Regions from separate parts of the Novosphingobium sp. TK71 genome, predicted to be linked through region 4. Evidence: predicted binding sites of a transcription regulator. Region 4 holds the regulator's gene; each other region holds the start of a gene.
The links. Region 4 encodes LexA, which represses DNA repair genes until DNA is damaged. Its sites were predicted from a motif close to GTTCCNCNCTTGTTCT; they were not measured.

Region 1 (2,198 bases), on a different replicon from region 4:
CCATTTGGGACTTGTCGGACCATGGCTCGTCGGATGGCTCGCGCAGTAATTCCCGCTCCCATGGATTGCAGAGCCCGTGAGCGGCGGTTGGCGAGCCGTCGGTCCAGGTCTTCCAGTTTTCGCGGCGCAGGATCACTGGCATGCGGTCGTTGAGATCCAGCATGGCTTCATGCGCGGGAACCGTCATCATCGAGAAAACGTGCCCCCATTCGTCGCTACGACGCCAGATGCCTGCGACTGCGAAAATCTCCTCGCCGGGTAGCGAGAACCAGGTCCGGGTCATCTTTCCTTTTTTACCTTCCGGTTCGGCCCAGGCGTTTAGTGGAACGAGGCAGCGACGCCGCGCAAAGCTCCCGCGCCAGAATCTCGATCCAATCTTGTCCGCACGCGCATTGTAGATGGGGTGAGGCTTCAGCATCTCGCCGGTCACTTTGCTTGGATCGGTACGCGGGAAGCCCCAGGCCATCGCCCGGGCTTGGCTTTGCGAAATAACCAGGCCGGGGTCTGTCGGTGCCACCACCTCGAGATAATTGGCCCCGCTCGACGGCTCGGTGTCGAAAAGCGCGGCGATGGCGCTAGCAGGTGTCGTCAGGCGATAGAGGTTGCAGATGGGAGCATCCTTTCAAAACCATTCTACGCCCGCAGGCAGGTTCAACAAAGAGTGAGCAACACTTCTGAGGGCGGGCGCACGCCGATTCGCTCACTCGTTAGCCGCCACTGCCTGACGCTCTGTCCGAAACGTAAAGCAGTGGGGATCGGCGGCTCAAATTTTCGCAGCCTTATTGTCTGAATTCCGGGCCCTTTCCCTGCCCGCGCGTTGCGATGTTCGAGGCGCGGCGTTGACTCTTAGACGGAATAGAACAAAATAAGAACGAAAATTCCATCGCAGAGCCACAAGGAGGCCCTTCATGACGGAGCGAGGGTCGCCATCTCGCATTGATACCCTGCGCGCCCGGATCGCCGAGATCGAGGGCGGCGACAGGCGCGCGCGCGAGGTATTGCCCTTCGGGCTTGAAGCGCTCGATGCCAAGCTACCCGGCGGAGGGCTTGCGCTGGGTTCACTCCATGAAGTGGCCGGCGGCGCCCAGGGCGTGACCGACGGCGCAGCCGCAGCGCTGTTTGCCGCAGGCATCATGGCACGCGCCGAAGGCAAGATCCTCTGGTGCATGACCAAGGCCGATCTCTTCGCGCCGGCCATCGCCCTGGCCGGGCTCGATCCCGACCGTGTCATCTATCTCGAAGCACAGGACGAGACCTCGCTGCTCGCCTGCTTTGAAGAGGGGTTACGCCATGGCGGGCTTGGCGGTGTGGTTGCCGAGGTGGCGCGTCTTTCGATGCCGGTCTCTCGCCGCCTGCTCCTGGCTGCGGAGCAAAGCGGTTCGATCGGGATTGCGCTGCGCCGTTGGCGCAAGCGCGAGGATGCTGCTGATTTCGGGCAGCCGACGGCGGCCGCGACGCGCTGGCGGGTGACAGCGGTTCCGTCGGAAATCTTGCCGGTCCCCGGCGTCGGGCGGCCGCGCTGGTTCGTCGAGCTCATTCGGTGCCGGGCTGGTGAAAGCGCCGATTTTCTTCTGGAATCCTGCGATGCGACAGGTCGTCTCGCTCTTCCTGCCGACCTGGCCGATCGACCGGCTGCGGCGCAGGCTTGGGCGGCAAGCACCGCCGCCTGACGCGCCGCTGGTCCTGGCGGGCATGGAAGGGCGTCGCCGCGTGCTGACTTCGGTGAGCGCGCCTGCGCGCGCTCTCTGCCTGTACGTGGGCATGGCGGTGACCCAGGCGCAGGCGCTGGTGCCCGATCTGCTGATCATGGACGCCGACCGCGACGCAGACGATGAGGCGCTGGAGCGCCTCGCGGTCTGGTCGCTGCGCAAATACTCGCCGCTCATTGCGCTCGATCCGCCCGATGGCTTGATGCTCGACGTGACCGGGGCAACCCACAGTCACGGAGGAGCCAGGGGGCTGCTTGCCGACATGCTGCGCCGGCTCGTCGAAGTCGAGACCGCCGCGCGCGCCGTCTGCGCGCCGACCTACGGGGCTGCCCATGCGCTTGCCCGCTTTGGCGGCGAGATCTTGCGCCCCGAAGGACTTGCTGTCGTCGATCCGGCAGACTTTGTCGAAGCGGTTGCGCGGCTGCCGCTTGCGGCACTTCGCCTGGAGGCCAAGGCGATCGAAAGCCTCGCCGCGCTGGGCATCGAAAC
Region 2 (2,198 bases), 1.6 Mb from region 4:
TGGCCCACGTGCGTTAGCCGGGCCGGAGAAAGTAACTGATGACCATTCGCACGATCCTCGTCGACGACGAGAAACTCGCCATCCAGGGCCTTCAGCTTCGTCTGGAGAAGTATCCTGATGTCGAGATCATCGACACCTGCTCGAACGGCCGCGAGGCCATCCGCAAGATCAAGACCGAAAAGCCCGACCTCGTCTTCCTCGACATCCAGATGCCCGGTTTCGACGGGTTCTCGGTGGTGAAGGGGGTCATGGAGATCGAACCGCCGCTGTTCGTCTTCGTCACCGCCTATCAGGAACATGCCGTCCGCGCCTTCGAGGCGAACGCGGTGAACTACCTGATGAAGCCGGTGGACGAGACCAAGCTCGACGATACCCTCGCCCGCGTGCGCCAGCGCCTTGCCGAGAAGCGTTCGTCGGACGAGGCGGAAAAGCTCAAGACGGTGCTGGCCGAAGTGGCGCCCGATGCGATCGATCACATCCCCGAGGAAGCCGATCCCAACGCGGACCGCTACGAGAAGCTCATCAACATCAAGGATCGCGGCCAGATCTTCCGCATCGATGTCGATTCGATCGAGCATATCGAAGCGGCCGGCGATTACATGTGCATCCGCACTGCCGACAATTCGCTGATCCTGCGCGAAACGATGAAGGATCTCGAACGCCGCCTGGACCCGCGCGTGTTCCAGCGCGTTCACCGCTCGACCATCGTCAACCTCAACCAGGTTCGCCAGGTCAAGCCGCACACCAACGGCGAATGCTTCCTCGTGCTCGATTCGGGCGCGCAGGTGAAAGTCAGCCGTTCCTACCGCGACGTCATCGCGCGCTTCGTTCACTGAGCCGGTAGCGCCGCTTTCGAATTCGGGAAATGCGGGGCCGTGAGGCCCTGCATTTTCACGCCGTCTCGTTCCCCCATTTGAGCGTCTGCGGATCACCGAGCGTGACGAGTCGCCGGAGCGATGCGCGCGCGAGCCTCTCCGTCTCCACCTTGCGACGGGCGGCGGCAAGCTGGCGCAGCGGGGCAGGGCGCAGGATTTCCGCGTCATAACCGTCGGCCACGATCACGCCGCATTGCTCCGGCAGAAAAGCCTCGGTTTCCAGCGGCGCACGGTCGATCGAGGGCGGCAGGCCCCAGTAGAAACGGTCGCAATAGTCGAGATAGTCGGTCCACTTCCCGTCGCCGAGCAGGTCGGCGCGGGATACCTTTATCTCGACGATGATGACATGGCCCTTGGCGTCGATCCCCATGAGATCCGCCCGGCGCCCGCAGCGCAGCGGCATTTCCGACAGGCACCAGATATCGTTGCGGGCGAAAAGTCGCCCGATTCCGCGTGCGACGTCGTTGGCAACGAACGAAGTCAGCGGCGGTGCGAGGGGGGAATCAGCGTCGGCCATGCCTTCATCATAAGAACATAGAGGGAACTTTCAAGCGATCCCTGCGGGTATGCGCGGGGCGGAGGGATATCCGTCCCCATGTTTTCCCAAGCCCATGACGATATGGATTGATTTGGCGCTGGTAGTCCTCCGCAGGCTCTGCTAGTCGCCCCAGCACTGCACCCGTAGCTCAGCTGGATAGAGCGCTGCCCTCCGAAGGCAGAGGCCACAGGTTCGAATCCTGTCGGGTGCACCATTTCCTCCATCGACGGTTCAGTGAAAGTCGCGTGATCGCGGCAGGATTCGCACATTGCGCGGATGCTGCGGGCGCACCACCTCATCGGCGCGCGAGAGTGGCGGGTCGGTTTCGTGAACTTCCGACAGCCGGGCCAGTTCCGCGGAGCGATCGTGGATGCGCTGGGCCATGAGGTGGACGACGCCTTCGGGGCTGACCTGGACGATACCCTCCACTACCATGAGCCGCGCGGCCATGACTTCGCGGCGATAGGTTTCGAACAGCCGGGCCCAGATCACCACGTTGGCGATCCCTTCTTCATCCTCCAGCGTGACGAAGATCGCATTGCCCTCTCCAGGACGCTGACGAACCAGCACGACTCCGGCGACTTTGACGTGCTTGCCCTTCTTCTGTGCCAGTTCAGTGCATCTCAGTACGCCTTCTGCCGCGAAGAACGGGCGCAGGAAGCTCATCGGATGGGCCTTCAGCGAGAGGCGCGTCGTCTGGTAGTCGGCCGCGACCTGTTCGGAAAGCGGCATGGCGGGCAGGGCCGCAGGCGGCTCCTCACCCAGTTCGCGGGCGCGGGCGGCGG
Region 3 (2,198 bases), 730 kb from region 4:
GTCGGCATAGTCGTTGCCGCCCCGGGCGCGGTCGTAATCCTTCCATCCGGCAGCATATTGCGCGTCGCGCTTGCGGACGTACTGCAACTGGTCATTGTTGAGCTTGCGAATGATCGCGCGATCGCGGGCGATATCCTCAGCGCTCATCCGGTCGTGAGGGTCGTCGGCCAGAGCCGGTCCCGCCGCCAGCACGAGTGTGCCGAACGCAATCAGAGCGCGCGCTCCCCTCATCGTAATCTCCATCCCTCGCTGGCTTTCCCGCGCTCTGGCGGGGCGATGGGGCGGATGCAAACGGCTATGCGACGAGCCGTTGCCCGGCGCGACGGAGCGGTTCAGGCGTGAGCCGCGCCGTTAGGCGGCGTGGGCGAATTTGCGGGCAAGAAGCCGCCGGCCGGATTTCTCCGGCCGGCGGAATCCCGATCCCTGGACGGCTCAATGGCTCCTTACGGCAACGATCGAAATCGCGCGGGTATTGGTCGCGATCCGGTCGGGCTGGCCGCGCGCGGCGATCCGTTCGGCGAACAGGGCATCACGCTGTGTGAAGGCCCTTTCCGAGGAATCGTCGCGGCACCGCATCATGTCGGAATATGCCGGCAGGTCGCGCATGTCCGCGCCGCCGCACACCTGGCGTACCGCGACGGTGAGGCGCCGCGTCAGCGAATCCTGACCGCTGGCGGTGGTGAGATCGAGGTCCCCGTAGCGGACCTCGCGGGTTGGCAGGTTCGAGTTGCGGACTTCCTTGACCACCACGTCCGCAAGGACGGGGGTGACAAGCGCGAACGAGGCCATGGCGAACATGGCGGTGGTGACGATTTTCGTGTGAATCCTGGTCATCTGCATTCTCCTGTTGCTCGAGAGTGCAGCCCCCGCACGCAGACCTTCGCGGATCTACGGGGCAGCGAACTGCTGGCGACCTCAATGGATGTGGAAAGTCGTTCCCAAACAGCCACAGGCTGTGGGGAGGGTGTCGACCTAAGTATAAATATGTCTATACTTTAAAAGGCCCCGCGATTATCACCCCGGCGTTCAAGATATGCGCGTAAATTTACTTGTATGAGTAAATTGCCATATCGCAAAAGGTGAGTCGGTACTTTTATCGGGCGATCCTGCTATTGCGCAGAACCATGTCGCTTTCAAGTCATAACGCGGTCTCTGTCGTCGAACGGCATTTGCGGATCGACGGGCGACATGACAGGCCCTGCCGCGCCCGGCGTTGCAATCGCGCAGGGCGTCCCCACATCGCGGCCTGGCATTTCGGCGAGGCGATCGGAGAGCGGCGCGGCTGCTTGCGCTTTGCGAACAAATCTGGAACACGTCACCTCCATGAGTCTCTCCCACATCACGGTGCGCGGTGCGCGCGAGCATAACCTCAAGGGCTTCGACATCGAGCTTCCGCGCGAGAAGCTGATCGTCATCACCGGGCTGTCGGGCTCGGGGAAATCGAGCCTCGCGTTCGACACGATCTATGCCGAAGGGCAGCGCCGCTATGTCGAGAGTCTCTCGGCCTATGCGCGCCAGTTCCTGGAGATGATGCAGAAGCCGGACGTCGAGCATATCGACGGCCTCAGCCCCGCGATCTCGATCGAGCAGAAGACCACCAGCCGCAACCCGCGCTCCACGGTGGCGACGGTGACGGAGATCTGGGACTACATGCGCCTGCTCTGGGCGCGCGTGGGCATTCCCTATTCGCCGGCCACGGGCCTGCCGATCGAGGCGCAGACCGTGTCCAACATGGTCGATCGGGTGATGGAACTGCCCGAAGGCACCCGCGCTTATCTGCTGGCGCCGGTGGTCCGCGGCCGCAAGGGCGAATACCGCAAGGAACTGGCCGAGTGGCAGAAGGCGGGCTACACCCGCGTCCGCATCGACGGCGAACTCTATGCCATCGAGGACGCCCCCGCGCTCGACAAGAAGTACAAGCACGACATCGAGGTCGTGGTGGACCGTATCGCGGTGAAGGACGGCATCCAGACCCGCCTTGCAGACAGCTTCGAACAGGCGCTGAAGCTGGCCGAAGGGCTGGCCTATATCGACCTCGCCGACGGCGTCGTTCCCGGCCGTGAGGAAGAGGGGAAGGGTGCGAAGAAGACCCTCAAGGGAACCGGCCTGCCGCCGAACCGCATCGTCTTCTCGGAAAAGTTCGCCTGCCCGGTCAGCGGCTTCACCATCGAGGAGATCGAGCCGCGCCTGTTCTCGTT
Region 4 (2,198 bases):
AGGGGCAACAGATCACCCTGACGGGAGAGGCACCCGAACCTAGCCACCGCCATATCCGGCGCTGCGGCATGGACTTTGTGGAAGGCCGCGAACTTCTCGCCGCCGGTACTTTGATCGGCCCGGCGCAAGCCGCGCTCGGCATTGCCGCCGGCCATCGCCACCTGCCCGTCCGACGGATTCCGCGGGTAACCGTCATAGATAGCGGCGACGAACTCTCGACCGACCCTGAGTTCTGCGCCAACCATCAGGTTCCTGCCAGCAACGGCGTCATGCTGGTTGCCATGGCCCGCTCTCTTCCGGTGGATGCGAACCGGATAGGCCCCGTGGCCGACAAGCTCGATGACCTCATCGCCGCCTTCGAACAGGCGAGCGATTCTGACGTCATCGTGACCAGCGGGGGTGCCTCGGTCGGCGATCACGATCTTGTCCGCCCGGCCCTCGAAGCATGGGGCGCACAGCTGGACTTCTGGCGCGTGGCCATCAAGCCGGGCAAGCCCCTGCTCGTGGCGACCCGCCAGCGCGCTACCGGGCCGCAAATTATCATCGGATTACCGGGGAATCCGGTATCCAGCCTTGTGACAGCCTATCAGTTTCTCCTGCCTGTCCTGCGGGCCCTGTTGGGGGCTTCACGGCCAATCCCACAGCCGGTTGCAACCCGGCTTTCGGCCCCCCTGCCCGCTGCGGGCAACCGCCGGGAGTTTTTGCGCGGTTACTGGAACGGCGAGACGGTCTGCGCGAACCCGCTTCAGGACAGCGGCGCTCTGGCATCGCTCGCGGCAAGCAATGTACTGATCGATCGCCCCATTGGCGCGCCGGCCGCGAATGCAGGAGATGTTGTTGAAGTGTTCTTGCTCCAAAATGGCGGTATTGCTTGACGATACCGGATTCGTTGCATAATTGTTCCCTCATTGTTCGCAGGCAAATCGCCGGACGAGACAGGGCCATGGGCCGCAGAACGAAGAGGCAACGCAGATGTTGACGCGCAAGCAGCACGAATTGCTCCGGTTCATTCAGGTCCGGCTTGAGGAAAGCGGCATCTCGCCCAGCTTCGAGGAAATGAAGGAAGCGCTGGACCTCAAGTCCAAGTCCGGCGTTCACCGCCTGATTTCCGCCTTGGAGGAACGGGGTTTCATTCGCCGCCTCCCCAATCGCGCTCGCGCTCTCGAAGTCCTGCGCCAGCCTGAGGATGCAACGTCCAAACCTGCAAGATCGACTCCGGCGGCGAACAGCAACGATACTGCAGCGCCTGTCCGCGCACCCCAGATCGCACCTGCCCCCGCGAACGATGTCATCGAAATCCCACTCCACGGCCGCATCGCCGCCGGCGTGCCGATCGAGGCCTTCGAAGGACAGTCCATGCTCCCGGTTCCCGCAGCGCTGCTTGGTTCGGGCGAACACTATGCGCTCGAGGTTTCGGGTGATTCGATGATAGACGCGGGCATCCTCGACGGCGATTTCGCCTTGGTGAAGCGCACCAATACCGCTCGCGACGGTGAAATTGTCGTCGCTCTCGTGCGAGGGGCTGAAGCCACGCTCAAGTATCTGCGCCGCGAAGCCGGAATGGTGCGCCTTGACCCTGCCAATGCCGCTTACGAACCGCAGATTTATGGGCCTGACGAAGTCGAGGTTCAGGGCAAACTGGCCGGACTGCTACGCCGCTATCACTGATGCGGCTCAAGCGTGAGACGATGTCCGGTTGTTCCGCCGTCTCGCCGCCGCGTTATTACCGGGCCTTGGCGATGACGCCATAAGAAAGCGGCGGCGAACGCCACCACCCATGATCACCTTGCGCATCTGCCACTGAATGTACCGTGCGGCGCTTCAGGTCGATCGCCACGCCGCCCGTCTTGCTCAGCATGTTGCGATCCGCCTTCAGCCAGATTGGCTGACAACTTCGCGGCAGACGTCGGCCCGCAATTACGAGATAGGCGCGCTGGCAGGCCCGAGCCAAAGTGTCTTCCGGCACGATATCCCGGCCCCTGGCGATCAGTATGTGGCGCGCCTTCCCGCCACGTTCCAGCATCAACGCACAGAAATCCGGGTTGCATCGCACGCCCGGCCAGTCTGCAATCAAGACGGGTTTTGACTGAACTCCCGCTACTTCCATCAGATTGTCCAAAACGTAATCGCTCGAGCTGTCGCGCAGCATGACAAGGCGCCTCCCCGGACCGTCAATCAAAGCAACTTGGCGGCCATCT

Region 1: the regulator LexA is predicted to act here: its motif matches at 858-873, upstream of ACXJ16_RS22315 (ImuA family protein).
Region 2: the regulator LexA is predicted to act here: its motif matches at 1,405-1,420, upstream of ACXJ16_RS13335 (MmcB family DNA repair protein).
Region 3: the regulator LexA is predicted to act here: its motif matches at 1,297-1,312, upstream of uvrA (excinuclease ABC subunit UvrA).

The regions. Positions count from the first base shown of each region.
Region 1 covers NZ_JBSZKA010000001.1:1,439,005-1,441,202, reverse strand. The annotation lists gene ACXJ16_RS22320 (SOS response-associated peptidase) at 1-610, opposite strand, end outside; gene ACXJ16_RS22315 (ImuA family protein) at 909-1,670, shown strand; gene ACXJ16_RS22310 (Y-family DNA polymerase) at 1,585-2,198, shown strand, end outside.
Region 2 covers NZ_CM143962.1:2,834,819-2,837,016, forward strand. The annotation lists gene ACXJ16_RS13330 (LytR/AlgR family response regulator transcription factor) at 39-836, shown strand; gene ACXJ16_RS13335 (MmcB family DNA repair protein) at 892-1,392, opposite strand; tRNA gene ACXJ16_RS13340 (tRNA-Arg) at 1,551-1,627, shown strand; gene ACXJ16_RS13345 (error-prone DNA polymerase) at 1,645-2,198, opposite strand, start outside.
Region 3 covers NZ_CM143962.1:276,338-278,535, forward strand. The annotation lists gene ACXJ16_RS01165 (hypothetical protein) at 1-231, opposite strand, end outside; gene ACXJ16_RS01170 (UrcA family protein) at 433-834, opposite strand; gene uvrA (excinuclease ABC subunit UvrA) at 1,324-2,198, shown strand, end outside.
Region 4 covers NZ_CM143962.1:1,004,844-1,007,041, reverse strand. The annotation lists gene ACXJ16_RS04580 (molybdopterin molybdotransferase MoeA) at 1-875, shown strand, start outside; gene lexA (transcriptional repressor LexA) at 973-1,668, shown strand; gene ACXJ16_RS04570 (ComEC/Rec2 family competence protein) at 1,724-2,198, opposite strand, start outside.